Regions from separate parts of the Streptomyces citrinus genome, predicted to be linked through region 2. Evidence: predicted binding sites of a transcription regulator. Region 2 holds the regulator's gene; the other holds the start of a gene.
The links. The regulator HspR, encoded in region 2, represses chaperone genes until heat shock. The targets are predictions, from matches to a motif close to TTGAGNNNNNNNNNCTCAA.
Positions count from the first base shown of each region.

Region 1: the regulator HspR is predicted to act here: its motif matches at 7,556-7,574, upstream of lon (endopeptidase La).

Region 1 is NZ_CP146022.1:5,691,905-5,706,821, reverse strand. It holds gene V2W30_RS26655 (lysozyme) at 145-969, shown strand; gene V2W30_RS26650 (M4 family metallopeptidase) at 1,066-3,918, opposite strand; gene V2W30_RS26645 (LuxR C-terminal-related transcriptional regulator) at 4,066-5,097, shown strand; gene lon (endopeptidase La) at 5,113-7,533, opposite strand; gene V2W30_RS26635 (GNAT family N-acetyltransferase) at 7,699-8,367, shown strand; partial or broken gene V2W30_RS26630 (DUF3626 domain-containing protein) at 8,454-9,443, shown strand; gene V2W30_RS26625 (rhomboid-like protein) at 9,472-10,260, opposite strand; gene V2W30_RS26620 (TetR/AcrR family transcriptional regulator) at 10,390-11,049, opposite strand; gene V2W30_RS26615 (spermidine synthase) at 11,120-11,806, shown strand; gene V2W30_RS26610 (response regulator transcription factor) at 11,901-12,638, shown strand; gene V2W30_RS26605 (HAMP domain-containing sensor histidine kinase) at 12,635-13,768, shown strand; gene V2W30_RS26600 (multifunctional oxoglutarate decarboxylase/oxoglutarate dehydrogenase thiamine pyrophosphate-binding subunit/dihydrolipoyllysine-residue succinyltransferase subunit) at 14,009-14,917, shown strand, end outside.
Region 2 is NZ_CP146022.1:4,473,768-4,488,684, reverse strand. It holds gene V2W30_RS20965 (hypothetical protein) at 1-73, shown strand, start outside; gene V2W30_RS20960 (hypothetical protein) at 91-1,080, shown strand; gene V2W30_RS20955 (hypothetical protein) at 1,091-1,933, shown strand; gene V2W30_RS20950 (hypothetical protein) at 1,920-4,295, shown strand; gene V2W30_RS20945 (hypothetical protein) at 4,292-4,450, shown strand; gene V2W30_RS20940 (hypothetical protein) at 4,674-5,306, shown strand; gene V2W30_RS20935 (peptidoglycan-binding protein) at 5,337-6,188, shown strand; gene V2W30_RS20930 (hypothetical protein) at 6,202-6,342, shown strand; gene V2W30_RS20925 (hypothetical protein) at 6,401-6,655, shown strand; gene V2W30_RS20920 (GNAT family N-acetyltransferase) at 6,672-7,190, opposite strand; gene V2W30_RS20915 (hypothetical protein) at 7,304-8,788, shown strand; gene V2W30_RS20910 (heat shock protein transcriptional repressor HspR) at 8,854-9,303, opposite strand; gene dnaJ (molecular chaperone DnaJ) at 9,309-10,493, opposite strand; gene grpE (nucleotide exchange factor GrpE) at 10,539-11,231, opposite strand; gene dnaK (molecular chaperone DnaK) at 11,228-13,081, opposite strand; gene V2W30_RS20890 (glycosyltransferase family 2 protein) at 13,286-14,110, shown strand; gene V2W30_RS20885 (LCP family protein) at 14,130-14,917, opposite strand, start outside.

The DNA.
Region 1 (14,917 bases), 1.2 Mb from region 2:
GCCGCTGCGCACTTCCCCACGGCACAGCACCAGGCCCGCACTGTCCAGGCCGGCACCCCGCAGGCCGGCACCCGCACAGGTCAGCACAGCACAGGTCATCGATCAGCACCCCTGATCCCCCACGAGGCCTTCGGAGGCACTCACATGCCCGTGCACAGACCCGGAACCAGCCGCCGCACCCGCGCCACCGCGGCCGGAGCCCTGTTCGCAGCGCTCTCCCTCTTCCTCACCCTGCCGAGCGCGGCGCACGCCGCCGACACCCCCACCCGCGGCGAGGCCTACCTCGGCATGGGCGTCGCGGCGCACGACGGCGACACCGGCCAGGGCCCCGTCACCCGGGCCACCCAGACCGAGGGCGTCGACGTCAGCAGCCACCAGGGCAACGTGTCCTGGTCCACGCTCTGGGGCAGCGGCGTGAAGTGGGCCTACGTCAAAGGCACCGAGGGCACGTACTACACGAACCCCTACTTCGCGCAGCAGTACAACGGCTCCTACAACGTGGGCATGATCCGCGGCTCGTACCACTTCGCCACCCCCGACACCACGAGCGGCGCCACGCAGGCCAACTACTTCGTGGACCACGGGGGCGGCTGGTCGCGGGACGGCAAGACCCTGCCGGGCGCGCTCGACATCGAGTGGAACCCGTACGGCGCCGCCTGCTACGGCAAGACGCAGAGCGCGATGGTGACCTGGATCCGGGACTTCCTGAACCAGTACAAGGCCCGCACCGGCCGTGACGCCGTCATCTACACGGCGACGAGCTGGTGGACGCAGTGCACCGGCAACTCCTCGGCCTTCGGCGCCACCAACCCGCTGTGGGTCGCCCGCTACGCCGCCGACCCGGGCACGCTGCCCGCGGGCTGGGGCTACTACACGATGTGGCAGTACACGTCGTCCGGTCCGACGGTCGGCGATCACAACAAGTTCAACGGCGCCCTGGACCGCGTACAGGCGCTCGCCAACGGCTGAGCCGGTCCCGCCCGTACGGCAGACCCGTACGGCAGACAGGAGAAAGCGGCCGGTTCCCCCACGGAACCGGCCGCCTTCGTCTGGGGTGGGCTCAGCTCAGCACTTGCCCGCCGGCCTGTCGCGCTTCACGAGGTTCGTGGAGCCGGTGGTGCCGTCCAGCCACAGCACGCGCTGTCCGGTGTCGGCGGCCGCGTAGGCCTGGTCGCCGCGGTTGCAGGAGACGCGCTTGGGGCCGCCCTTGCCGTCGGGAGCGACCTGGTACAGCTTCGGCAGCGTCGCGTTGGCCCACGTGGTGGCCGGGGGCAGCTGGGTGACGGTGACCGCGTCGTCCGAGGCGGTGAGCGTGTACGCGTACAGCGAGCCGGTGCCGGACTCCGGGGTGACGGTGAGGGGGTTCGTGCCGTCGAGGCCGGCGCGGCGCACCATGGCCTTGCCGCCGTCGGTCAGGTCCGTGTCCTCGATCCAGAAGACGCCGTCGTCGGTGATGGCGGTCTGGCCGACGCTCTGCACGCCGCTGCTGACGGGCATCGCCTTGGTGGTGCCGGCCGCCGCGTCGAAGACGTTGACGCCGAGCACGGCGTTGCCGTTCGCGTCGGGCGTCAACGCCGCGAAGGCGATCTTGCCGTTCTTGACGGAGGGCAGGCCCGAGATGCGGTAGGGACGGCCGCCGTCGACCAGGCCGACCTCGCCGGTCTTCATGTTGACGTACCGGACGTTCGTCACGCCGTACTGCGGGTTGGTCGCGGTGTACGCGACGTAGTCGCCGTCCACGACGAGCCCGGAGACGTCGCTGCCGATGGCGTCGACCCGCTTGGCGAGTCCGCCGCCGACCGGGCGCGCCATGATGGAGACGCCGTTGCTGCTGTAGTCGGCCCACACCACGGTCTTGCCGTCGGTGTTCGCGTAGACGTTGTAGTCACCGTTGTTGGGGCTCACCTGCTGGGGTGCGCCCTTGCCGGAGGTGTCGCCCACCCACACCGAGTACGGCTCGCTGCCGTCCTCGTTGCTGCGCGAGACGGCGTACTTGCCGCCGCCCGCGCCGACGTTGGTGGAGGACGTGTTGACCGCGGTCAGGAGGGTGTCCGTGTCGACGCCGAGCTTGGTCTCCCAGCCGGGCACGATGCCGTGCCGGGCGAAGGCGTCCTCGACGGTCTGCACCTGGGCCTTGGTGGCGCCCAGCTCCTGTGCGGCCGCGAGGACGGCGGCGCGGCCCTCGGTGAAGCCGTCGAGCGGCGTCATGTACGCGGTCAGCGCGCGGTAGACGACCTGGTCGGCGAAGTCGCCGCCGAAGCTCTTGCGGATGTCCCACAGCGCGCCCGAGAAGATCGGCGAGTTGAGGTGCACGCCGCCGCTGTCACCGCGGGCGGTGACGCCGATGAAGTCCTTCTGCGTGGTCATGTCGTTGTTGAGGTCGCGCAGCGCGCACTCGCGCGGCGACAGCGTGGTGCACAGGTCCTCGCCGAGCAGACCCGAGTCCGGGTCGTCCATCGACTGACCGCTCGACTCCAGGTCGATGGCGTTGCCGAAGTAGTCCGAGATCGCCTCGTTGATCGCGCCGGACTGGCCCACGTACACGAGGTTCGCGCTGTGCTCGGTGACGCCGTGCGTCATCTCGTGGCCCACGACGTCGGCGTCCGCCGAGAAGGTGCGGTAGTCGCCGCCTCCCTGGCCGTACACCATCTTGCTGCCGTCCCAGAAGGCGTTGTTGTACGGGCCGCCGTTGGCCGTGACGCCGACGAGCGAGTAGATGTACTCGTCCTTGTCGTCGAGCCCCTTACGGCCGAAGTGGTCCTTGTAGTAGCCGTAGACCTTGTTGGCGGCCCAATGGGCGTCCACCGCACCGGAGTCGGTGGCGTCGGCGCCGAACTCGGGGGTGGTCGAGGAGAAGACCTTGACGCCGCTCGGCCAGGTGCCGGACGCGTACGCGACGTCGACGCCGCGCGCGTCGTAGGTCTTCAGCATGGGGCCTTCGTACGGGTCCTCGGCGGTCCGGAACCCGTAGTCGATCATCTGGTAGGTGCCGTCGGCGCCCTTGTACAGGTTGAGGTCGGCCTTCTCGCCGTTGTAGCGGGTGCCGGAGCCCTTGACGAGGAACGGCGGGACGGACGTGGTGGCGGCGTCGTCCGCGGTCGTCGCCGCGTCCTGCGTCTGTCCGGTGGCCGTGTCCGTCGAGCCGAAGGACTGGATGCCGCTGTACTGGAGCAGCGGGAACCCGGAGTGGGCGTCGACGTACACCTCCTGCCGCACCGGCGTCCCGTCGGCCGGGTTGCTGCCCGTGACGGTGATGTGGCGGGCGAGCACGCCCTCGCCCTGCGGCAGGACGACGACTCCTTCGGCCTTGCCGCTGAGCGGGTTCTCGCCGGCCTTGGCGCCCTTGGCGGGTGCGCGCAGCGGGGCCGTGCCGAGCTGGGTGGCCGCGGCGGCGACGGCGCGCTGGATCGCGACCTTCTCGGAGACCTTCGGCGTGACCGTGTCCAGCTTCAGCTCGGTGAAGTACTTGCCGGACGTGCCGGTGACGGTGCGCTTGCCGTCCTTCTTCTCCATGCGGACCACGTACTGGCCGCCGAGCACTTCGACGCCCCGGTACTTCTGCTGGAGCCGGACCGTCTCGCGGCCGCCCTTGGCGGTCGTGGTGCCGAGCGAGGTGAGGTCCTTCGCCGAGGTGTCCGCGATGTGGTAGCGGCCCTTCTTGCCGGCGAGGTGGCCGCGGGCCGCGTCGGCGGCGCTGTCGGTGGCGGACACCTCGTCGTGCAGCCCGGTGACGAGCGAGGGGGTGTCGGTGTCGGTGTCCGCGCCGTTCACGACCGGGGCCGTGGTGTCGGCCGCCTGCGCGGCCGACACTCCGGTGACCATCAGGCCCGCGGCGGCGAGCAGTGCCGCCACTCCGTGGGCCGCGGCTATGCCCCGGCCCCGGCTCGTGTCCTTACGTCTGCGTGCTGAGGTCCCCACAGTTGCCCTCCGGTGCCACTGATGCGTGAACGGATGTCGGTGCGGCCATGCAAAGGCCGGGCACCCCGTGGGAACAATGCGTTCCGGGTGCTTACTTGTGTACGTGCACACTTGTGTGGCCTGCATCGATCAACGGAAAATGCCCAGGTGACATCGGGTGGGCACGACGCGCAGTGGCAGGCTCTCGGACTCGGCGAGGAAGAGCTCAGGGTGTACGAAGCCCTGCTCACACCGCCCGCGTTCACTTCGCGGGCGGGGCTCGCGCGGGCGGTCGGGCTCTCGGTCCGGCGGACCGGCGCCGTCCTCGGCCACCTCGCCGACCGCGGTTTCACGGTGCCGCAGCCGCGCGGCGGCACGGTGCCCGTCGCGGTCGCGCCCGCGACGGCCCTGCGCAATCTGCTCCATCACCGCCAGGCGGAACTCCTGCACCGGTCGGCCGAGTTGGAGGAGCTCACCGGTTCCGTGGACCGGCTCGCCGCGCAGCTCCTGAGCGCCACCCCCGCGGACGTCCGGGCGATGGGCATCGAGACGGTCCGCGGCGGCCGGGCGATCAGCGAGCGCATCGCGGCGATGCTGGCGTCGGCGACCGAGGAGGTGGCGCTCCTGGACCGCCCGCCGTACGCGTCCTCCCAGCCGGACGGCATGCCGACCCCGCTCGACATGGCGTCGCCCGTGCGGCGCGGGGCACGGGTGCGGGCGGTCGTGGACCGGGAGGGCTTCACCTTTCCCGGGCGGGCGCGCGGCCTCAACGACCTTGCCGCGCAAGGGGTTCAGATACGGGTCGGCCAGGACCTGCCGACCAAGCTGTTCACCGTCGACCGGCGGGTGACGCTGCTGCCGCCGACCGACGCGGCGGACCCGACGGCCTCCGCGCTCGTGGTGAACGACTCGCTACTCAGCCACGCCCTGGTGCCGCTGTTCGAGGCGGTGTGGGAGCGCTCCATGCCGATCGGTTCGGACTCCCCCGACCAGGTCACGGACGAGGACCGCGAGCTCCTGACGATGCTCGCCTCGGGCCTGAAGGACGAGGCGATCGCCCGCCGCCTCGACCTCCATGTGCACACGGTGCGCCGCCGCATCACCCGTCTGATGACGATGCTGAACGCGCAGACCCGCTTCCAGGCGGGTGTGCGGGCGACGCTGAGGGGCTGGCTCGACTCCAGCCCCTCAGGCACCTGACGGTCCGCGCGCGGCTCACGCGGCGACGGGGACCTCCACCTTCACCTCGGCCGGGGCCAGGGCCAGTTCGAGAACCTGTCGGACGTCCGTCACCGGGTGCACCTCCAGCTTCTCCAGGACCTCCGCCGGGACATCGTCCAGGTCGGCCTCGTTGCGCTTCGGGATGATGACGGTCGTGATGCCCGCCCGGTGCGCGGCGAGCAGCTTCTGCTTCACGCCGCCGATGGGCAGCACCCGGCCCGTCAGCGAGACCTCACCGGTCATCGCCACATCCGTACGGACGAGGCGTCCGCTCAGCAGCGACGCGAGGGCGGTCGTCATCGTGACGCCCGCGCTCGGCCCGTCCTTCGGCACCGCGCCCGCGGGGAAGTGGATGTGCACGCCCCGCTCCTTCAGGTCGGCGACGGGCAGCTCCAGTTCGGCGCCGTGGGAACGCAGGAAGGACAGGGCGATCTGCGCCGACTCCTTCATGACGTCACCCAGCTGACCGGTCAGGGTCAGCCCGGCCGCCCCGGTCTCCGCGTCGGCGAGGGACGCCTCGACGAAGAGGACGTCGCCACCGGCTCCGGTGACCGCGAGGCCGGTCGCGACACCCGGCACCGCCGTGCGCCGCTCGGCCGGGTCCTGCGCGGACTCGGGCACGTGGTGCGGCCGCCCGATGAGCGCCCGCAGGTCACCCTCGCCGACCGTGAACGGCAGCTCCCGGTCGCCGAGTTCGTGCTGGGCCGCGACCTTGCGCAGCACCCGCGTGACGGCCCGCTCCAGGTTGCGGACACCGGCCTCCCGCGTGTACTCACCGGCGAGCTTGCGCAACGCGTCCTCGTCGAGGGCGACCTCACCGTCGGCGAGTCCGGCGCGCTCCAGCTGTCGCGGCACCAGGTGGTCCCGCGCGATGACGACCTTCTCGTCCTCGGTGTAGCCGTCGAGGCGGACGAGCTCCATCCGGTCGAGCAGTGCCTCGGGGATGGCTTCGAGCACGTTCGCGGTCGCCAGGAACACGACGTCGCTCAGGTCCAGCTCCACCTCCAGGTAGTGGTCCCGGAAGGTGTGGTTCTGCGCCGGGTCGAGCACTTCGAGGAGGGCGGCGGCCGGGTCGCCCCGGAAGTCCGATCCCACCTTGTCGATCTCGTCGAGCAGCACGACCGGGTTCATGGACCCGGCCTCCTTGACGGCCCGCACGATCCGTCCCGGCAGCGCGCCCACGTACGTACGCCGGTGGCCGCGGATCTCGGCCTCGTCCCGGACGCCGCCGAGCGCGACGCGGACGAACTTGCGGCCCATGGCGTGGGCGACGGACTCACCGAGGCTCGTCTTTCCCACTCCGGGCGGGCCGACGAGCGCGAGCACGGCACCGCCGCGCCGCCCGCCGACGACCCCGAGCCCCCGCTCGGAGCGCCGCTTGCGCACGGCCAGGTACTCGGTGATCCGCTCCTTGACGTCGTCGAGACCGAAGTGCTCGGCGTCGAGGACGGCGCGGGCGCCGCGGATGTCGTACGCGTCCTCGGTCCGCTCGTTCCACGGCAGTTCGAGGACGGTGTCCAGCCAGGTCCGGATCCAGGAGCCCTCCGGCGACTGGTCGCTGGACCGCTCCAGCTTGTCGACCTCCTTGAGGGCCGCCTCGCGGACCTTCTCGGGCAGGTCGGCGGCCTCGACGCGGGCCCGGTAGTCGTCGGACTCCTCGCCGTCCTGCTCGCCGTTGATCTCGCGCAGTTCCTTGCGTACGGCTTCGAGCTGGCGGCGCAGCAGGAACTCGCGCTGCTGCTTGTCGACGCCTTCCTGCACGTCCTTGGCGATGGTCTCGGCGACGTCCTGCTCGGCGAGGTGCTCACGCAGCTGGGCGGTGGCGAGCTTGAGGCGGGCGACCGGGTCGGCGGTCTCCAGGAGTTCGACCTTCTGCGCGGTCGTGAGGAACGGGGAGTAGCCGGAGTTGTCGGCGAGGGCGGACACGTCGTCGATCTGCTGGACGCGGTCCACGACCTGCCAGGCTCCGCGCTTCTTCAGCCAGTTCGTGGCGAGCGCCTTGTACTCCTTGACGAGTTCGGTGACCGCGCCGGGCAGCGGCTCGGGCACCTCCTCCTCGACGGTCACGCCCTCCACCCACAGAGCGGCGCCGGGCCCGGTCGTGCCCGCGCCGATGCGCACGCGGCCGCGGCCGCGGATCAGCGCGCCCGGGTCGCCGTCGGCGAGGCGCCCCACCTGCTCGACGGTGCCGAGCACACCGGTGTTCGCGTACGTGCCGTCGACCCGCGGAACAAGGAGCACCTTCGGCTTGGTTCCCCCGTCGGGCCCGCTGGAGCGGGCGGCGGCCTGAGCGGCCTCCACCGCGGCGCGTACGTCGGTGTCGTTCAGGTCCAGCGGCACCACCATTCCGGGCAGCACGACCTCGTCGTCGAGGGGCAGCACCGGCAGGGTGAGTGGGTTGGACGTCGAAGCCATGATCTCTCCCTAGGCAGTCAAGTTGAGCTATGTCGACTCAATGCTTGAGCACCTCCGAATGTTCCCGACCGCGCGTTCGCTGTCAGCGATCACCTCTGTCGCGCCGGAACACCGCACACGTAAGGTTCACTCACCACAAGCAACCATTACATCCGGGGAGTGGCCATGGCGGACGCGGGCGTGGATCGTGTGGATCACGTACGGGACTGGGTCGACGGCTGGGTCGTCTCGCGCGGGGCGACTCCCCCGCTCGTCGAGCCCTGGGGCTACACGATCCACGTGGGCCTGCCGCAGCAGGTCGGCCGGCACGTCATCGGCGCCACGAACGACGCGGTGCGCGAGGAGGACGTCCGCAAGGCGACGGAGTCGACGCGCGCCAGGAACACCCACCTGAAGGTCTTCGCGGACCCGGCCCGGGTGCTGCCCTGGCTCGGCCCGGAATGGGAGCCGTACGGCTCGGACGACTACCTGATGACGACGGAGCTGACCCCGGCACCGGCCCCCGAGGTCCCCTCCGGCTACCACCTGCGCTCCTGGACCCGCGGAGCCGTCACCCGCCTCCTGATCACCGACGCCGACGGCGCCTTCGCGGCGCGCGGCCAGGTCGTGCCGACCGGCGCGAGCGCGGTGGTCGACCAGATCGAGACGTCCGAGGACCACCGCCGCAAGGGCCTCGGCCGGGTCATCATGGGCACGCTCCACGCGGCGGCCCACGCCACGGGCGCCACCCGAGCCGTCCTCGCCTGCACCCCCGAGGGCCACCTCCTCTACAAGGCGGTGGGCTGGCGGACGGTGGCCCCCCTGACGAACGCGACGTACGTGGGCCCGCGCTGAGCACCTGCCCCGCCCGCCCCTGAGCGGCCGGGCCCGTACCGGAATCCCTTTGCCCGGCCCGGTCGCACACCCCGATACTGCGGCGCATGACCCCGCCCCCGCCGACCCCCGCGCAGCAGGCCGCCCTGCGGCACGTGCGCGCGGCCGGTCGCGCGGGCCGCGCCGACGCCCTCGCCCGGCTGCGCGGCCACGGAGTCACGCCCGCCAAGGCGGCCGCACTGATCGCGACGGTGCGCGCCCACGCGCGCGTGACCCTGAACTTCCACCCGGACCGCCTCGTGCCCGCGCTCGGCCACCGCGCCACCGTCGCCGAGCGGCTCGCCGCCGACGGCCGGTACCGCGGCCAGTACGAGACGGGTCTGTCGAACGGCAGCCGCAGCGCGCACCCGGGCGGCCCGCGCGACGGGTGGGAAGAGCGGCTGTTCGGCGGGGCCTACCGGAGCGCCGCCCCCGAGCAGCGGCCCACGTACGGGGCGTTGAACCTCATGCGGCACGCGGACGGCGCCGCGCCCCGGTTCGGGTCGTGCCATGTGCGGCTGCGGCCCGAGGTGAACGAGCGGACCAGTTTCTGCTTCGGCGACAGCCATGTCGGCCCGGCCGACATCGGCACGGCGGACGCGCTGCACCCCGTGCTCGCCGCTCTCGTGGCGGACGCGGCGATGACGGGCGCGTCGCTCGGTGTGCGGGGCGCCGACCCGGTGACGGCGATCCGCGCGCTGCCGGAAGGCGCACCGCGGCCCATCGGCCGCTCCCTCGACTTCTCCGTGGAGGCGCAGGTGCACGGCGACGTGGACCTGGCCAGGGACGCGGAGGCGCTCGTCCTCGACCCGTCCTTCCGCGGCACCCGGAGCGGCGACCTGCTCGCCGGCCTCGGACTGCCGGTGGAGTGGCACTGCGGGTTCGTCCTGCGCCCGGCGGGCCGGGACGCGGAACTCGCCGCGTTCCGCGGCCCCGCGCTGCCGTCGGTCGCGGCGCGGGTGGCCGGCGAGTTCGGGACCGGCGGCGCCCTCGACGCGGCGGCCGTCGGACGGGCGGCCGCCTCGGTCGTCAGGTCACCGCGGAGCTGGTCGGCCCACGGCGGCCAGGACGCGGTCCTGCAGTACGTCAAGCAGCTGTGGCACTGCCTCGTGCGGTTCGGGGTGTCTCCGCCGCCGGTCGGGGGCGGGTCCAGCGGCGGACCAGGGGCCAGGTCGCCACACCGATGGCCAGGGCCAGCAGATGTCCCCAGTTGCTCAGCGGATCGGTGAACGCGATCAGGTCCGCGACGAGCATTCCGCCGAAGCCGAGCAGCACCAGGAGGCGGGGCCACGGGGTGAGCAGGCCGGCCAGCGCTCCTATGCTCGCGGCGACACCGAAGCTGATGCCGTAGTCGAGGCGGTGCAGGGAGCTGTCGGGAAGGTGGCCCGCCAGCACGGAGAAGCCGACCGGGACCTCCGTGGCGAGGGTCGCGAGGACGTGGCCGAGCAGGAAGACGCCGGCCGCGCGCACTCCTCCTATACGCCGCTCCAGGGCGGTCAGGACGACGACGAAGGCGATCACGAACGGTGACGTGATGCCGCCCGCGATCCACAGCGCGCTGGCCAGCAGCACGAGCACCGGCGACTGGGCCAGATGGGCGACATCGGTGCTGGATGCGCGGAGCAGCGAGGAGACCGTGTCCGGGTCCCCGAACTGCATGTACAGCGAGGTGCCGACGAGGACGACGGCGTACGTGAAGGTGAACGGTGTGCCGGACGGCGTGGGCAGCAGCCGCCACGGCCGCAGCCGGGCGAGGCGTCCGCGGGGCAGCCGCTCCGGGACCGGCGCCCCGGGCTGCGCGGGAACGGCGGGCAGCGGACCCCGCGGGTCGCGCAGCTCGCGTATGTCGGCGTCGGCCGTCACATCCGGTTCCACCCGGGACACCCCTTTCCTGCCGATCCACCCCACCCTTCGCCCCACCGGGTGCCGTTGTCTGTGACCGGCGACACGTGAGGCGCGATGCACAGCAACCTCACAGCAGCGGGCGACGTCCGCAACCCGCCCTCAGCGACGCGCGGGCAGCCCGGCCCCGTCGACCGTGACGGAGCGCAGCAGACGGTCGAGATAGGAGCGGAGCCGCCCCACCATGTCGTACGTGTCGGGGGCGAGCGCCCACTGGAGCTGGAGCCCGTCCATGACAGCGGCGAGCTCGGCGGCGACGCCCTCGGGGTCGGTGTCCGGCCTCAGCTCGCCGCGCTCGACGGCGGCCCGCAGCGGGGCCGCGGTCTTCGCGATGACGGTGCGGTACCGGCGTACGAAGAAGTCGTGGGCGGGGTGGCCCGGCTCACCGGCCTCGCCGGCCAGGACGTTGAACATCTTGGTGCGGCCGGGGCGCTCGGCGTTGTGCGCGGCGAGCTCGACGAGCAGTTCGAACACCTCGACGGGCGTGGCCGGCTCCCGCGAGAAGAACCGCTCGACGTCCTGCTCGTCGCTGCGCCGCAGCACCGAGACGAGCAGGTCCTCCTTGGAGCGGAAGTGGTGCAGCAGCCCGCCCTGCGTGATCCCCACGTCCTTGGCGATCCGGGCCAGCGAGGAGGCGTGGAAGCCCCACCGCGCGTAGTGCTCGACGGCGGTGTCCAGGATCCGGGCGCGCCGCTCGTCCCCCACGGCATAGCTGCCGCGGACCGCGGGTCTACGGGACTTCTGCTCCTGACTGCGCTCCATGTGTCCACCCTATGAGCCGGTCCGCGCACCTCCGCCCGCGCCCACCGCCCCGTACGTGAAACTGGCCCGCATGAGCACCGCGTACCCGGAAGAAACCACCGTCGTCCTGGACCGCCGTGAGGGCCCCTTCGGCGAAATCGTCCTGAGGCGCCGCCACGACCTGCTCCAGATCATCGCCAACGGCACGTTCCTGATGGACACGTCCGACGGCCGCTCCGAGCGACTGCTCGTGGACGCGGCCCTGGACGCGCTGCCCGACGATCGCGAACACCCCGACGTCCTCATCGGCGGCCTGGGCGTCGGCTTCTCGCTCGCCCACGCGGCGGCGGATCCGCGCTGGGGCCGGATCACCGTCGTCGAGCGCGAACCGGCGATCATCGACTGGCATCGCGACGGTCCGCTGACCCACCTCTCGGCCGAGGCGCTCGCCGATCCGCGCACCGAGATCGTCGAGGCCGATCTCGTGCACCACATCCACACAACCACCGCGACATATGACGCGCTCTGCCTCGACATCGACAACGGCCCGGACTGGACCGTGACCGAGGACAACGAGAACCTCTACTCGCCCGCGGGCCTCGCCGCCTGTGCCGCTCGTCTCAACTCCGGTGGCGTGCTGGCCGTTTGGTCCGCACAGCCCTCCGCAAATTTTGAAAGAACCTTGCGGAATGCCGGATTCCGGGCGGTCCGCACCGAAGAGATCCCCGTTGTCCGAGGCGTACCCGACGTGGTGCACCTCGCAGTACGGGCCGCGTAGCCGACCGGCGGTAACTCCCCGTACGCTGACGTCCGAAACCCAGATCATTCAAGCGTCAAGCGCGCCACGGTGGCGCGCATTCAGGGGCGGGGCGATGGAGCAGACACACACCTCCCACAACACCAGCACGGCGGCGCCGGGCGCCCAGCGACGGGTACTCGTCGTCGAGGACGACCCCACGATCGTGGAGGCCATCGCCGCCCGGCTGCGTGCCGAGGGATTCCTCGTGCAAACCGCACAGGACGGCCCGTCAGCGGTCGACACGGCCGAGGCCTGGCAGCCCGACCTGCTGATTCTCGACATCATGCTGCCCGGCTTCGACGGCCTCGAGGTCTGCCGTCGCGTGCAGGCCCAGCGGCCGGTGCCGGTGCTGATGCTGACGGCGCGCGACGACGAGACCGACATGCTGGTCGGTCTCGGCGTCGGCGCCGACGACTACATGACGAAGCCGTTCTCCATGAGAGAGCTGGCGGCGCGGGTCCACGTCCTGCTGCGCCGCGTCGAGCGGGCCGCGCTCGCCGCCGCGACTCCGCGCAGCGGGATCCTCCGCCTCGGCGAACTGGAGATCGACCACGCGCAGCGCCGCGTGCGGGTCAGGAGCGAGGACGTCCACCTCACTCCGACCGAGTTCGACCTGCTGGTCTGCCTGGCGAACACGCCGCGCGCCGTCCTCTCCCGCGAGCAGCTGCTCGCCGAGGTGTGGGACTGGGCCGACGCCTCGGGCACCCGTACCGTCGACAGCCACATCAAGGCGCTGCGCCGGAAGATCGGGGCGGAGCGCATCCGGACCGTGCACGGCGTCGGTTACGCGCTGGAGACGCCGACCCCATGAGCGCCGGGGACCGGGCACCGCACTCACGGCCGCTCAAGCCGCCCCTCAACCCGCACTGGGCGACCGGCGGCCTGCGCCCGTTCTCGATCAAGGCGAAGCTCGGCACGCTCGTGGTCGTCTCCGTCTTCATCACCACGGGCCTGCTCATGGTGGCGATGTACACGGCGACGGAGCTCCGCTTCATCACGGTGTTCTCGATCATCGCGACACTGCTGATCACGCAGTTCGTGGCGCACTCGCTGACCGCGCCGCTGGACGAGATGAACACGGTGGCCCGCTCCATCTCGAACGGGGACTACACGCGCCGGGTGCGCGGCGACGGCCGCCGCGACGAACTGGGCGACCTGGCGGTGACGATCAACCGCATGGCCGACGAGCTGGCCGCGCAGGACCAGCAGCGCAAGGAACTCGTGGCGAATGTCTCCCATGAGCTGCGCACCCCCATCGCGGGCCTGCGCGCGGTCCTGGAGAACGTGGTCGACGGCGTGATGAGCGCCGATCCCGAGACGATGCGTACGGCGCTGAAGCAGACGGAGCGGCTCGGCCGGCTCGTCGAGACCCTCCTCGACCTCTCCCGTCTGGACAACGGTGTCGTGCCGCTCAAGGCCCGCCGCTTCGAGGTCTGGCCCTATCTGTCGGGAGTGCTGAAGGAGGCCAACATGGCCGTCTCCCAGCGCGCCGGCATCGCCTCGGGCTCCGGCACGCACACCCGGACCGACGTCCATCTGCACCTCGACGTCTCACCGCCCGAGCTGACCGCGCACGCCGACCCGGAGCGCATCCACCAGGTCGTGGCGAATCTCATCGACAACGCGGTGAAGCACTCCCCCGCGCACGGCCGCGTCACCGTACGGGCCCGGCGCGGGCCCTACCCGGAGTCCCTGGACCTCGAGGTCCTCGACGAGGGCCCCGGCATCCCGCAGTCCGAGTGGCACCGGGTCTTCGAGCGCTTCAACCGGGGCGCCGCGGCCAAGGGCGCACAGGGCAAGGGCGACGGCGGCACGGGACTCGGGCTCGCCATCGCGCGCTGGGCCGTGGACCTGCACGGCGGCCGGATCGGCGTGGCCGAATCGGCACGCGGCTGCCGGATCAAGGTCACTCTTCCGGGAGAGCCGAGAACGCAAAGTTGACGTAGGGTTTCGGTCAGGCAGGGGTCAAGCCGCGCCAGGGCGTACTCAGACGCGCCGGGCGCGGATCCGAACGTACGCAAACCCCGGTTGTTTCCCGCCATTTCCAGGCCCGAAACACAACTTCCAGTGTGACTTACGCGACGGATCACCGGCCCGGTCTGCACGTGCCGCTGATGGAGGCGTAGCCTTTATTCCCGCTGTCCATCACCTTGTGAGAAGCGGAAGAGGGCGGTTCACGCCGTGTCGCCACAGTCCCCCAGTAACTCGAGCATCTCCACCGAGACCGACCAAGCCGGGCAGGGCAAAAACCCTGCTGCCGCCTTCGGTCCCAACGAGTGGCTCGTCGACGAGATCTATCAGCAGTACCTCCAGGACCCGAATTCGGTAGACCGAGCCTGGTGGGACTTCTTCGCCGACTACAAGCCCGGTGCCGCAGCCGCGGGGGCTGCGCCGACTGAGCCTGTGAAGACACCGGCCCAGAAGCCCGCGGCCCCGGCCGCACCCGCACCCGCACCCGCACAGCCCGTTGCCGCATCTCCCGCACAGACTGCCGCCCCGGCTGCCGCACAGACTGCCGCCCCAGCTCCCGCCCAGGCGCCCGCCGCGCCGAAGCCGGCCGCTGCCGCGACTCCCGCACCTGCTCCTGCACCGAAGAAGGCTGAAGAAGTGACGACCGAGGCCCCTGCCGGCCCCGAGTTCGTGACGCTGCGCGGTCCCGCCGCCGCCGTCGCGAAGAACATGAACGCCTCCATCGAGGTCCCCACGGCCACGTCCGTGCGCGCCGTCCCGGTGAAGCTGCTGTTCGACAACCGCATCGTCATCAACAACCACCTCAAGCGCGCCCGCGGCGGGAAGATCTCCTTCACGCACCTCATCGGGTACGCGATGGTGCAGGCCATCAAGGCCATGCCGTCGATGAACCACTCCTTCGCGGTCAAGGACGGCAAGCCGACCCTGGTCAAGCCGGAGCACATCAACTTCGGCCTCGCCATCGACCTCGTGAAGCCCAACGGCGACCGTCAGCTGGTCGTCGCGGGCATCAAGAAGGCCGAGACGCTGAACTTCTTCGAGTTCTGGCAGGCCTACGAGGACATCGTCCGCCGCGCCCGTGACGGCAAGCTGGGCATGGACGACTTCACCGGCGTCACG
Region 2 (14,917 bases):
GTCGATCGAACTGGCCCGGTCCCTCCACGACCTCACCTCCGATGTCAGCCGCGCGGCCCGCGCCATCGCCTGACGAGAACGGGAGTTGCCATGACACTCGCTCGCAGTTCGACCACCGCGGCCGGACACCTCGCCCGCTTCCGCAGCGCGGCGGCCCAGGCCTCTTCGGCCGCCCGCCAGCTGCGCGGCTCCGCGGCCAACGCCTCCTCGTCGGTCGGCAAGGTCGGCAGCGGCGCGGGCAGCGCCGGAACCGCACTCGGCCGGTCCCGAGCCTCCACCGACAAGTTCAAGTCCTCCCTCGACCACCTCAAGTCGTCCTCCGGCAAGGCGAACACGGCCCTGCGCGACGTGAAGCGGCAGTCCGACGCCGTCGAGAAGTCCGTCGGCAAGGCCGGGAAGACGGCCACCGGCGGAGGCAAGTCCATGGGCGGGCTCGGCAAGGGGCTCAAGGGCGCCACCCTCGCCCAGAAGGGCCTCAACACCGCGATGAAGGCCAACGCCCTCGGCCTCGTCATCTCGCTGCTCGCGCCGATCATCAGCCAGTTCATCAACATGGACAAGGTGTCCAAGGCGCTGGCCGCCGGCGTGAAGTGGGCCTGGAACGCGATCTCCGGGGCCATCCGCTCCCACGCCGGGCCCATCAAGAGCATCATGAAGGGCCTGGTCAACGGGTTCACGGCGCTGCCGCGCGCCTACATCGGCGGCATCAACGCGATGATCCGCGGGCTCAACTCCATCCACGTGAAGATCCCGGGCTGGGTCCCGGTCGTCGGTGGCAAGGAGTTCGGGATCCATCTGCCGCAGATCCCGAACATCCCCACCCTCGCCGAGGGCGGCGTCGTCCAGGCCCGCTCCGGCGGCCGGCTCGCGCTCATCGGCGAGGGCGGCGAGAACGAGGCCGTCATCCCGCTGTCCAAGCTCAGCCGCATGATGGGCCACCACCCGGGCAACGCCGCCACGCTCGCCCGGCTCGCCGCCGCCGTCGAGGCGATGGCCGCACGGCCCGTGCACGTCGCGGTGGACTCCCAGGTCATCGCCCGCGCCGTCCAGGTCGGACAGCGCCAGCTCGCTCGGAGGTGAGGAGCACCCCATGATCAGAAATCTGTGGATCGGAAAGCCCGGCCTGCTGCGCGAGATACCGCAGGCCGCCAAGAGCTGGGACCGCACCGCCGACCTGAACGTCACGGAGTTCAAGTCCCTGGAGGGCGCGGTCACCACCGTCGCCCCGCCGCGCACCCCCCGCCGGCTCAAGTTCTCCTGGGACCTGCTCCCGCCGGACGAGGCCCAGCATCTCGTCCGGCTCGCCCGCCGGGTCAACGGGCCGGGTCTGCAAGGGAGTTCGTCCCCGTCGTACGGGCCGCTCGCCCTGCTCGACCCGGCCTCACTGAACCTGCTCGACCCCTACCAGGCCGCCGCGCAGTCCAGCTCGCCCAGCGGCGGCGACCACTGGTTCACCATCGTGGGCACGATGGTCGTCAGCCCGGCCGTCGGCGACACCGTCGTCGCGCAGTTCCAGGACGTCACCCGGATCGGCTGGCGGCACGGCACCTGGCCGGGCTGGCCGGTCGCCCCCGGCATGCGCGTGTCCTGGCTGGTGCCGCCGGACTGGAGCGCGGCGACCGCCACCGCGCAGCTGGACTGGAAGGCCGCCGACGGGTCGTACCTGTCCACGTCCTCCGCCGCCGGGTCCACCGTGACCGGCACCGCACCGGCCGACGCCGCCTACGTCACCCCCGTCGGCGGCCCCGGAGCGACCGGCCTGTTCGGGCTGGCCGGCGCCTGTCTGACGATCGGCGACACCCCGGTCGCGTACGCACTGGGCGACGGCTGCCCCGCGATGAGCGTGACCGCGTACAGCGACGCGCCCGCGAACCCGCTGCCGTACCGCAACGTCAGCATCGATCTGGTGGAGGTGCGCGGTGCTGAACTCTGACGACACCGAGCTCGACGGCGCGCTCGCCGCGCCCGAGCGGGCGCCGGCCCACGCCACCCGCTTCGGAGGCAGGGACCTCGGCGAACAGGTGCAGTCCTGGAAGGTGGAGCGGGCCTACGCCACCGACCTGCCGGACGCGATGCGCGCGGTCTCCGGCAGCGCCTCCGCACAGCTGGAGGTGGAGCTCGGCGGCGCCGACGGCACACCCGCGCCGCGCCTGTACTCGGCCTGGGCGCCGCGCGCCACGTCCGACGCGGTGCGGCCGGGCCAGTCGGCGGTGCACGAGGCGGGCCTGTCCGGCCGTACCGTGCCCGCCTTCCGCGGCACCGTGCGCTCCCGGACCGCCGCGTCCGGCAGCGACACCGTCACCGTGCAGGCCCTGGACGGTGCGGAGCGGCTGCGCGGCCCGGCTCAACTGCCGCGCCCGTACCAGGGGTTGCTGTACGGCAAGCCCGTCGCGACGACCGCCTGGTGCGTGGACGAGCTGCTGCGCCAGGGCGGCATCCACACCTGCCCGCCGCCGCGCGCCCCCGCGGTCGCGGCGAGCCTCGACCAGCCGTTCACCGCGCTGTACGCATCGCTGCACGGCGGGTTCAACGCCACCTACGGCCAGCCCGAGACACTGCCCGACCCGTCCGCGTACTCCTGGATCAGGGACGGCGCCCCGTACGAGATGGCGCTGATGCCGGCCGCCGCGCGGCTCGGTGTCTCGTGGATGCCGCGCTCGCGGTTCGCCGTATCGGGGAAGGTGTTCCAGGCCGAGGCGTACGTCAACACGGCGCTGGCCAAGGACAGCATCGTGGAGCTGAAGCTGGTCTTCGACCGCAGCGCCGGCAAGTACGGCTACTACAACGCGGTCTTCGACATCTCCACCGGGCAGGTCAAGGTCGGCTCGGGCACGGTCGACGGTTCGGGCTGGCTGTTCATCTGGACCTTCAGCAAGCTCGCCTCGCTGCGCGGCGCCTGGCACCTCGGCTTCGCCGTGGACACCAGGGCGGGCGGCTCGCCGGTCATGGCGACGGTGAAGCCGCGCCTGACGGCACCGGACGGCGAGTACCTGGCGGGCGGCCCCGGCACCTATGTGGACGCCTCCGCCGGGCAGCCGCCGTCCGAGCTGCACCGCGTCGACCTGATCACCGACATGGCCGTCGAGTGCGTGCAGGTCACCGACCGCTCGTGGACCGACCTCGACTCGTACAACGCCAACGAGTGGGATATGAAAGGCCGTTGGCGCAAGGGAGCGGTCCTCGACGAGGCCGACATCCCGCTGTACGACGTCCCTCAGGTGTCGGGGTCGCAGTGGGACGCCCTCACCGAGATCGCGCGCGCCACCATGTCGACCGCCGAGTTCGACGAGCAGGGCGTCTTCCGGTGGCACGGGCCCGCCCGGTTCCGCACGGTCCCGCCGCGACCCGATCTGACGGTCACCACCCGCCGCTCGGTCTCCGCGCTCACCGTCTCCGAGGAGATCGACGCCTGCCGCAACTACTGCCAGCAGCCCTACGCCGACTGGACCGGCATCAAGAGCGTCAACGGCGAGACCGTCACCGACACCGTGGTCCGCAGGATCGACCCCGGCACCGTGGTGGAGGTCCGGTACGCCATCGCCGAGGACGAGAACGACATCGGCCCGCTCCAGATCGACGACGACGCCGCGCCGATCACCGGCCACAAGGTGCGCTTCGGCAGCGCCGCCACCGGCGGCACCTCGGTCAAGGGCAGCGTCACGGTCAGCTCGCTGCGGGACGGCCCGGACTACGTGGTGCGGTTCATCAACCACGGCACCGCCACCGTGTGGACCGTGACCAAGGACGGCAAGCCGTCGGTGCAGATCATCCCGCAGGTCCGCTCGGGACAGTCCCGCCAGCGCACCTTCGCCTGGTACAACACGACGAGCCAGGCGTACTACGGCAAGCAGGTCTACGAGGCCGCCGCCTCCGCCTGGGTGCAGTCCCGGCAGTCCGCCGACACCCTCTCGCACGCCATGCTCGACGCCGGACGCTTCCCCGTCCCGGTGCTCGGCGAGGTGGAGGTGCTGCACGATCCGCGCATCCAACTCGGCGACGTCGTACGGGTGGTGGACGTCACCGGCGCCGCGCTCGACACCCTCGCCTGGGTGGTCGGCATCCGCACCACCTGCCAGGCCGGCGCCGCACCGCAGCAGACGCTGACCCTGCGCGGCACGGCGTACAACGGCGTCCCGCTCGACCCCGGCCTCGTCCCCGACCCGCCGGTCGACCCGGAGTACGGCACACAGCGCACGTACGCGGAGATCACCGCCGGGTACCCGACGCTCGACGCGCTGACCACCGCCGGGTTCACCTACCGCGCCCTGCTGGCCTCGACGGGAGGCACGTCATGACGGAACCGCTCCCCGAGATCCCGCCGGTACCGGCCGAGGAGCCGGCGCCGGACGACGGGAACGTCGCGCTGCCCGTCCCGGTCGACAGCGCCGCCGGCACGGCCGGCGACGGAGGCTCGTCCGCCGACACCCTGCCGCCGTCCCTGCCCGGATAGCCCTGCCAACTGACCGTGTCGGCCCGGATCAGTACCGCCCGGATCGTCACGGCCCGGACAGCCCTGCCGGCTGATCGTCACGGCCCGGACAGCCCCTGGACAGTCCTGCCAACTGACCGTCACGGCCGGATGTCCCCTGCCCGCACCCGCACCGCCCGGACAGCCCCCGCCCGGATCGGCGCCGCCCCGTCAGGTCAGTCACCCCAGAACCGGAGGACCCCGCATGTCCCTGCTCACCCCGCTCGGCGGCCTGCCCTACCCGCAGCCCGCCGACGCCGCGAACATCCCCCTGCACCTCCAGTCCCTGGCCGAGGCGGTGGACGGCCGCACCGTCCTGCGCTTCGCCGACCAGGCCTCCCTCGACGCCAAGGTCCCCGCCCCGGTCGCCGGGATGCTCGCCTTCCTCACCACGCCGAAGCAGTACACGTACTACAACGGCACGAAGTGGGCGGTCCTCGCCCCGGGCCCGGTGCACGGCGCCAACACCGGCTCGGGCACCACGACGTCCACGGCCTACGTGGAGGCGCTGACCGGCTCCACGGCCACGACGGTGACCTTCACGGCGCCGCCGTCCGGCGCGGTCCTGCTCACGGTCGGCGCCCGCGGCGGCAGTTCCGCCGCGACCGCCGTGTACGTCTCCGCCAACGTCAAGAACGGCACGACGGTCGTCCTCGCCGCCGCCGACACCCGCGCCGCGATCGTCACCGGCACGAGCGCCTGCTCGGCGACGACCCAGTTCCAGGTCACGGGCCTGACCGCGAACACCGCGTACACCGCGACGCTCGCCTACAAGTCCGCGGCCACCACCAGCACCGCCACCTTCGCCAACCGCTTCGTCACGGTCACCCCCGTGTGACCCCCGCCCCGAGCACCTAGGGAACCGCCCATGGCCACACCCCTGACCGCGTACGCCCTCGCCCGCGCCCTGCGCGACGAGGGCGTACGCGTCTTCGAGCACCCCCGCTGGCAGACGCGCAACCGCAACCACAAGGGCCCCTGGGGCCCGGTCCACGGCGTGATGCTGCACCACACCGCGGGCCGCGACAGTCTCACCCTGTGCCGCGACGGCACCGCCACCCTGCCGGGACCGCTGTGCGTCGGCCTGATCGCCAAGGACGGCACGGTCCACCTCGTCGGCTGCGGCCGCACCAACCACGCGGGCGCCGGATCGTCGGCCGCGTACGACGCCGTACGCGCCGAACGGCCGGTGCCCGCGGCGCCGGGCCCCGACGCCGTCGACGGCAACACCCATTTCTACGGCTTCGAGATCGAGAACCTGGGCACGGGCAAGGACCCCTACCCGGCCGTCCAACTCGCCGCCGTGGAAAGGGTGTCCGCCGCCCTGTGCCGCGCCCACGGCTGGTCGGCGGCGAGCGTGATCGGGCACAAGGAGTGGACCCGACGCAAGATCGACCCGTCGTTCTCGATGGCCGGGATGCGCACCCGTGTCGAGGCCCGGCTCGGGGTGCGGCCGGTCCCGGCACCGGTCGGGTACGCGCCCTTCCCCGGCGCGGACTTCTTCGTGCCGGGCCGCCGCAGCGAGCTGTGCACCGCCGTGGGGCGGCGCCTGGTCGCGGAGGGCTGCGGCCGCTACCGCGTCGGGCCGGGACCGGTGTGGGGCGAGGCGGACGTGCTCTCGTACGCGGCCTGGCAGCGCCGGCTCGGGTACGTGGGCGCGGCGGCCGACGGAATCCCGGGACGCGCCAGCTGGGACCGGCTGCGCGTACCGCGCTCCTGAGGAGGTGATGACGATGAGCGAAGCCGCACGCAGAACCCTGCGCACCGCGGTCCAGACCGTCCTCGCGCTGCTGCCCCTGCTCGCCGACGGCGGCGCCGCGGACGTGCCCGCGCTCGCGGGGTCGTCGCCGTGGCGGCGGCCGTCACGCGGGTGATGGCGCTGCCGGAGGTGGACCGGCTGCTGCCGCGCTGGCTGCGCAAGGGGGACGGTTCATGACCGATATCGAACAGGCCGGTGTGGCGCTGGAGTTGGAGCGACTGCGGCGCTCCGTCGACGTCGGCTTCGCCACCACGCAGGGCAACCTCGCCCTGCTCCTGCAACGCGCCGACCAGACCGACAAGACCCTCGACGAGCACGAGGCGCGCCTGGACTCCCTGGAGCGGGCCCGCTGGCCGCTGCCCTCCCTGGCGGCGATCACCTCGTGCGCGGCGCTGGCCGTGGCGGTGTGGGAGTCGGCCACGCGCTGAGCCGCGCGGCCGGGCCCTACCCCTGGTACTCGGTGAGGTCGATGGCGTACAGCCGTGCGCCGTCGGCCTCGCCGGTGAGCTCCATGCCCAGCTTGTCGAGGACCTTCGCCGACGACGTGTCGCCGTGGGCCGTGACGGCCACGACCCGGTCGATGCCCCGGTCCTGGAGGGCGAACTCCAGCGTGGCCTGGGCGGCCTCGGAGGCGTAGCCCTGGCCCCAGAAGACGCGGCCGAGCCGCCACTGGATACCGATGTGGCCCGCGACCTGCGCCGGAGCGTCGGGGACGTAGAGGCCGATGGCGCCCACCAGTTCGCCGGAGCCGAGCAGTTCGACGGCGAAGAGGCCGAACCCCTCGTCGTCCCACTCCTCCTCCCAGCGCTCGATGTCCTCGGCACTCTCGTCGAGGGAGCGCGGCTCGCCGTCGCCGATGTGGCTCATCACCACCGGGTCGGACTGGATCTCGGCCAGCGGGCCCAGGTCGTCGTCGGGGTGCCAGCGGCGCAGCAGGAGTCGGGGGGTGCGGATCTCGGTCATGCGTCCATCCTGCGCCATGCGCGCGGGCCCCCGCGCCACAGCGCACCCACAGGTAACTCTCAGGTCAAGATCGCCGCACGGAGGGCAACCCCGCCCGTGTCCCAGCGGTCACCGTGGCGTCCGAGCAGACCTCCCTTCCTGTCCGAGGAGCCGCTGAACCCCATGCGCAGAACCATCGCCGTCCCCCCGCGCCGCACCCGCGCCGCGGCGACCCTCACCGCCCTCGCGGCCGCCGCCCTGCTGACCGCCGCCGCGGCGGCCCGGCCGTCGCCGACGACCCGGTCGCGAACGACGCCCTGTGGATATCGGCCCCCTACGACCTGGTCCTGCCCGGAGCCGACTCCGACGGCCACACCGCCACCCAGTCCGTGGACGTGCAGATCTCCCACGACAACACCGACAACTCGGTCTCCGGCGGCACGCTCACCGTCGACGCGGGCGAGCTGGCCGGTATCGCGGCCGTGACCTGGCCCGCCAACTGCACCGAGGACGCCGCGAGTGCGCTGAGGGCGACCTGCTCCTTCGGGACGCTCGACGGCAGCCCGTGGATCACCGCCGCCACGCTCGGCGTCCACGCCGAGGCGGGCGCCCCCGCCGACGCCTCCGCGTCCCTGCACTACTCGGCGACCGCCGACAGCGCCTTCGGCCCGCTCGACGCGTACCCCACCGACACCCGCATCACGGTCGCCAACGGCCCCGACCTGGGCCTGAGCGAGCTGCCCTTCAACACGAAGGTCGCCGTCGACAGCGACGTCGCCCAGCCGGTGCGGCTGACCAACTCCGGCAACCGGACGGCCGACCGCACGATCCTCACCCTCTTCGCCTCGCACGGCCTGAACCTGGCGCACCGCTACGGCAACTGCACGTACCTGGAGGCCGACCAGGTCTCCAACTCCACGGGCACCACCGCCGTCTGCGTCCTGGACCAGGCCGTCGCGCCGGGCCAGACGTACGACCTGTCGCCCGCGACCGCCGTGCGCACCACCGCCGCCGCGCTGTACGAGCGCTTCGACTACCAGGTGACCCCGTACACCGACGAGGCCTACGAGCAGGCCCTCGCCGGGCGCCCGTTCGTCCAGGGCACCGGGGACGCCTTCGTGCCGGCTCCGGTCGCGTCGCTGCGCGCGGCGTCGGGCACCGACGACCTCAACCTCGCGGACAACTACCGCATCGCGACGTACACCGCGGCCAACACCGCGGACCTGAAGGCGATCGGGAAGAGCGTGTCGGGCGTCGCCGTCGGTGACACAGTCACCGCCCGCGTCGGCGTCCGCAACAAGGGCCCGGCCTGGGTCGCGTCCCTCGGCGCCGGCGCGAGCGTCGCCACGATCGACGTCACCCTGCCCGTCGGGACGACCGTCACCAAGAAGCCCGAGATGTGCGACGAGGCGGACGGCCGGCACTACGTGTGCCGCACGCCGATCCTGCTGTGGGAGAACGCCCGTACGGTCTTCGACTTCAAGCTGCGCGTGGACAGCGTGAGCGCGGCCGGCGCGACCGGCACCGTGGCCACCCGCAACGAGGACCCGGAGCTGCGCATCAGCGCCTTCGACCCGAACCTGAGGAACAACAGCACCACGTTCACGATCAGCGGCTGACACGCGTGAGGGCCGGGTGGCCGACACGGATCGTGTCGGCCACCCGGCCCTCGGCGCGAACGGGCTCAGTCGTGGGGCCGCTTGGGCCGCCACACCACCAGCGCGCTGGTCTGCTGCACCTCCTGGTACGGGACCAGGTCGCGGCGGTACGAAGCGTGCACCGCCGCCTCACGTTGCTGCATGGTCGCGGCGGCTCCCTCCACGGCGGCGGAGAGCTCCGCCACACGGGACTGGAGCGCGGCGACCTGGTTCTCCAGCTCGATGATGCGCTTGATGCCGGCGAGGTTGATGCCCTCGTCCTGCGACAACTGCTGGACGGTGCGCAGCAGTTCGATGTCGCGGGCCGAGTAGCGCCGGCCCCGGCCGGCGGTGCGGTCGGGGGAGACCAGACCCAGACGGTCGTACTGACGCAGCGTCTGCGGGTGCAGGCCGGACAGCTGGGCCGCCACCGAGATGACGTACACCGGGGTCTCGTCGGTCAGTTCGTACGGGTTGCTCCGTCGACGGCCGTCCATGTGGCTCAGGCTCCCTTCGCGGCCTGGAACAGTTCTGCCCGTACATCGGTGTCCTCAGTCGCCTTGGCGTACGACTCCAGGGCCGAACGGGCCTCGTCGGTGAGGTCCTCGGGCACCGCCACCTCGACGGTGACGAGCAGGTCCCCGCGCGTGCCGTCCTTGCGGACCGCGCCCTTGCCGCGGGCCCGCATCGTCCGCCCGTTCGGCGTGCCCGGGGGCAGCTTCAGGGTGACGGCGGGACCGCCGAGCGTGGGCACCTTGACCTCGCCGCCGAGCGTCGCCTCGGGGAAGGTCACCGGGACGGTGACCGTGAGGTTGTCGCCCTTGCGGCCGAAGACCGGGTGCGCGTCGACGTGGACCACGACGTACAGGTCGCCCGCCGGACCGCCCCGCTCGCCCGGCGCGCCCTTGCCGCGGAGGCGGATGCGCTGGTTGTCGGAGACGCCCGCGGGGATGCGGACCTGCATCGTGCGCGAGGACTTCGCGCGGCCCGAGCCCTTGCAGACCTCGCAGGGGGTCTCGGCGATGAGGCCGCGGCCCTTGCAGTCGACGCACGGGTCGGTGAGGGAGAAGCCGCCACCGCCGCCCCGCGAGACCTGACCGGTTCCGACGCAGGTCGGGCACACGCGCGGCGTGCCGTTCTTGTCGCCGGTGCCGGAGCACGCCTTGCAGGGGGCCTGGGAGGACATCCGCAGCGGCACCGTCGCGCCGTCCACGGCCTCGGTGAAGCTCAGCGTCACCTCGGACTCGATGTCCTGGCCGCGGCGCGGCTGGGTACGGGTGCCCGTGCCCGCGCCGCCCCGGTTGAACAGGCCTCCGAAGACATCGCCGATGCCTCCGCCGAACCCGCCCTGGCCGCCCTGCCCCTGGGCTCCCCCGCCGAAGAGGTCACCCAGGTCGAAGTTGAACGAGCCGCCGCCCGCGCCGCCGGGACCGGGGCGGTAGCCGCCGTTCCCGAAGAGCGCGCGGGCCTCGTCGTACTCCTTGCGCTTCTTGGGGTCGCCGAGGACGTCGTTCGCCTCGGAGATCTCCTTGAAGCGGTCCTCCGCCTTGGGGTTGCCCTTGTTGGCGTCGGGGTGGTTCTCGCGGGCGAGCTTGCGGTACGCCTTCTTGATCTCGGCGTCGGTGGCGTCCTTGGGGACGCCGAGGACCTTGTAGTAGTCCTTCTCGATGAAGTCCTTGGTGCTCATCGGCCTCGACGTCCCTCCTCACTTGCCTCTGTCACGCGTATGCCGTCAGCCCTCGTCCGGGCCACCGCTCTCCTTCTCGGCGTCCTTCTCCGGAGCCTCGGCAGCACTCTCGGCCTTGCCCTGCGCGCCCGGCTGCGGCTCGGCCACGGCCACCCGCGCGGGGCGGATGGTGCGCTCGCCGATCCGGTAGCCCGGCTGAAGGATCGCCACGCAGGTCGTCTCGGTGACGTCCGGCGCGTAGCTGTGCATCAGGGCCTCGTGCACGGTCGGGTCGAAGGGCTCGCCCTCCTTGCCGAACTGCTGAAGACCCATCTTGGCTGCGACCGTCTCCAGCGACTCCGCGACGGACTTGAATCCGCCGACGAGTTCGCCGTGCTCACGGGCGCGGCCGATGTCGTCGAGGGTGGGAAGCAGCTCGGTCAGGAGGCTCGCGACGGCGATCTCCTTGACCGTGACGCGGTCCCGCTCCACCCGGCGACGGTAGTTCTGGTACTCGGCCTGAAGGCGCTGGAGGTCCGCGGTGCGCTCGCCGAGGGCGGTGCGCACCTGGTCCAGCTGTGCCGTCAGGGCCACATCCTGTGGGCTTGAGGCTGAGTCCCCGGCCGGGGCCGCCCCCTCGCCCTTGTCGGGCGAGGGAGCGGACTTCGGCTCGGCGGCGGCGTCAGCGGCGTCCGCCGGGGTGCCGGAGGGGACGTCAGGCTCTTCGCTCTCGCTGAAGCCCGGGGTCTCCTCCGTCACGCGGCACCGTCCTTACGGTCCTCGTCGACGATCTCGGCGTCGACCACGTCGTCGTCGGCGGCCTTCTCGGCGCCGGGGGCGTCGCCCTGCGGGGCGTCACCGGCGGCCTGCGCGCCCTGGGCGTCGGCGTACATGGCCTGGCCCAGCTTCTGCGAGACGGCGGCGACCTTCTCCGTGGCGGTGCGGATCTCGGCCGAGTCCTCGCCCTTGAGCTTCTCCTTCAGCTCGGAGACGGCTTCCTCGACCTCGGTCTTCACATCGCCGGGGACCTTGTCCGCGTTGTCGGCGAGGAACTTCTCCGTCTGGTAGACGAGCTGCTCGCCCTGGTTGCGGGACTCGGCGGCCTCGCGGCGGGCGTGGTCCTCCTCCGCGTACTTCTCGGCCTCTTCGCGCATCCGGTTGACCTCGTCCTTCGGCAGCGAGGAGCCACCGGTGACGGTCATCTTCTGCTCCTTGCCCGTGCCGAGGTCCTTCGCGGTCACGTGCATGATGCCGTTGGCGTCGATGTCGAAGGCGACCTCGATCTGCGGGACACCGCGCGGGGCCGGCGGCAGACCGGTCAGCTCGAACATACCGAGCTTCTTGTTGTACGCCGCGATCTCGCGCTCGCCCTGGTAGACCTGGATCTGCACGGACGGCTGGTTGTCCTCGGCCGTCGTGAAGATCTCGGAGCGCTTCGTCGGGATCGTGGTGTTGCGCTCGATGAGCTTCGTCATGATGCCGCCCTTGGTCTCGATACCAAGCGACAGCGGGGTGACGTCGAGGAGCAGGACGTCCTTGACCTCGCCCTTGAGGACACCGGCCTGGAGCGCGGCGCCGATGGCGACGACCTCGTCCGGGTTCACGCCCTTGTTGGCCTCGTTGCCGCCGGTGAGCTCCTTGACGAGCTCGGCCACGGCCGGCATACGGGTCGAGCCACCGACGAGAACGACGTGGTCGATCTCGGAGAGCTGGATGCCCGCGTCCTTGATGACGTTGTGGAACGGCGTCTTGCAGCGCTCCAGCAGGTCGGACGTGAGCTGCTGGAACTGGGCGCGCGTGAGCTTCTCGTCCAGGTGCAGCGGGCCCTCGGCGGAGGCCGTGATGTAGGGCAGGTTGATCGTGGTCTCGGTCGAGGACGAGAGCTCGATCTTCGCCTTCTCGGCGGCCTCGCGCAGGCGCTGGAGCGCCATCTTGTCCTTGGACAGGTCCACGCCGTGGCCGTTGTTGAACTGCTTGACCAGGTAGTCGACGACGCGCTGGTCCCAGTCGTCACCACCGAGGTGGTTGTCACCGTTGGTGGCCTTCACCTCGACGACGCCGTCGCCGATCTCCAGCAGCGAGACGTCGAAGGTGCCGCCACCGAGGTCGAAGACGAGGATCGTCTGGTCGTCCTTGTCGAGGCCGTACGCGAGAGCGGCGGCCGTCGGCTCGTTGACGATGCGCAGGACGTTCAGGCCCGCGATCTCGCCGGCCTCCTTCGTCGCCTGACGCTCCGAGTCGTTGAAGTACGCCGGGACGGTGATGACCGCGTCCGTGACCTTCTCGCCCAGGTAGGACTCGGCGTCGCGCTTCAGCTTCTGCAGGATGAAGGCGCTCATCTGCTGCGGGTTGAAGTCCTTGCCGTCCAGGTTGATCTTCCAGTCAGTGCCCATGTGGCGCTTGACCGAGCGGACCGTACGGTCCACGTTCGTGACCGCCTGGCGCTTGGCGACCTCGCCGACCAGCACCTCGCCGTTCTTCGCGAAGGCGACGACGGACGGCGTGGTCCTGGCGCCCTCGGCGTTGGTGATGACGGTGGGCTCGCCGCCTTCCAGAACGCTGACGACGGAGTTAGTCGTGCCCAGGTCGATGCCGACCGCACGTGCCATTTCAAATCCTCCAGCTAATACTTGAGTGGAACTGACTCAAGACTGCAACACCACCCCCCTCCCCGTCAACAGACCTGAGTCACCTGCACTCAACTTTTATCCTGCGCTTATGTGCAGTTTGATGATCAAAAGGCTCTGACCAGCTCTTTTACGAGGAAGGAGCCTCCCGTGGAGCCGCCGAGACCGCCCCGCATCGCCGTCCTGATGACCAGCCACAACCGGTGCGCGACCACGCTCGCCGCCCTCGACGCCCTCGCGGCGCAGCGCGGACTGCCGCGCGGCACGTCCGTCCGCGTCCATCTGGTCGACGCGGGCTCGACGGACGGCACCCCGGACGCGGTGCGCCGCGCCCACCCCGGCGCGCAGGTGACCGTCGTCGGACCCGACGTGTTCTGGGGCCACGGCATGCGCCTCGCGAGCCGCAACAGCCGGGCCGCCGGCATCCACGAGCCGACGCACCAGCTGTGGCTCGGCCACGACGTGCGGCTCGCGCCCGACGCGCTGGCCCACCTCCTGCGCGCGTCCCGCGGCTTCGAGGACACGGCCGTCGTCGTGGGCGCCGTCCGGCACGACGGCGTCACCACGCACTCCGGGCGCCGGCTGCGCGGCCGCGCCCTCGTCCTCGTCGAGCCGACCGGGCGGCCCGAGCCCTGCGACACGTACGACGGCCGCGTGGTGCTGCTGCCGTGGGCGGTGCGCGAGCGGGTCGGCGACATCGACAAGGTGTTCCGGCACGGCATGGGCGACCACGACCACGGGCTGCGGGCCCGCCACGCGGGCATCGCCGCGTACGTCGCGCCGCGGCACGTCGGCGACTGCCCGCCCGACCCGCTGCTGCGCGGCTCGCGGGAGCCCGGCATCGGGGTGCGCGAGGCGCTGCGCCGCAGGGTGTCGCAGCGCGAGCTGCCGGTGCGGCAGTGGTGGGTCTACTGCGGGCGGCACGCGGGGGTGCGGGCGCCGGTCCTGATGGTGTCCCCGTACGTGGTGACGGTGGCCCGCGCTCTCGCGGCGAGCCGCACGTCACCGTGAAGGACCGCCGACTCCCCTGTCACAGCTCGTCGTTGTCCGGGTCGTACGCGTTGTAGAGGTGCGCGGGCAGCGGCTCGTCCTCGCGCAGCGCGTCGAACAGCGCCTCGGCCTGGTCCTCGACCGGTGTGTAGCGCCCCCAGTAGTCGGGGTGCTCCACGCTCGGAACGGTGACGATGGCCGTCCGCCCCTCGGGCACCTGGCCCGCGCCCTCCGCGAGCCCGTACAGCTCGCTCAGCGAGTCGAGCCCCTTGTCGGCGGTGAGCGCCGACGTGACGGCGTGCAGGACGGGGTAGAGCCGGGTCGTGTGGTCGAGCAGCCCGGCCTCCCGCACCTGCCCGAGCAGATCCCGCACGAACTCCTTCTGCCGCTCGATGCGTTGCAGGTCGCTGCCGTCGCCGACGCCGGTACGGCCGCGTACGAAGACGAGGGCCTCGGCGCCGTTCAGGTGCTGCTCGCCCTTGTGCAGGACGAGGTCGCCGTGGGGCACCTTCATCCGTTCGGGCACCTTCACGTCGACGCCGCCGAGCGCGTCCACGACCGTCTTGAACCCGGTGAAGTCCAGGACCAGGTGGTGGTCGACGCGGACGTCCGTCAGGTCCTCGAAGGTACGGATCGCGCAGGCCGCGCCGCCGCGCTCGAACGCCCAGTTGAACTGGGCGTACTCGGGCTCGCTGCGCTCCCCGTCCGGCAGCCGGCAGGCCGGGATGTCGACCATCAGGTCGCGCGGCACGCTCACCAGGGCCGCCCGCTTCCGGTCGGCCGACAGGTGCAGCAGCATCGTCGTGTCGGAGCGCTGGCTGTCCTTCG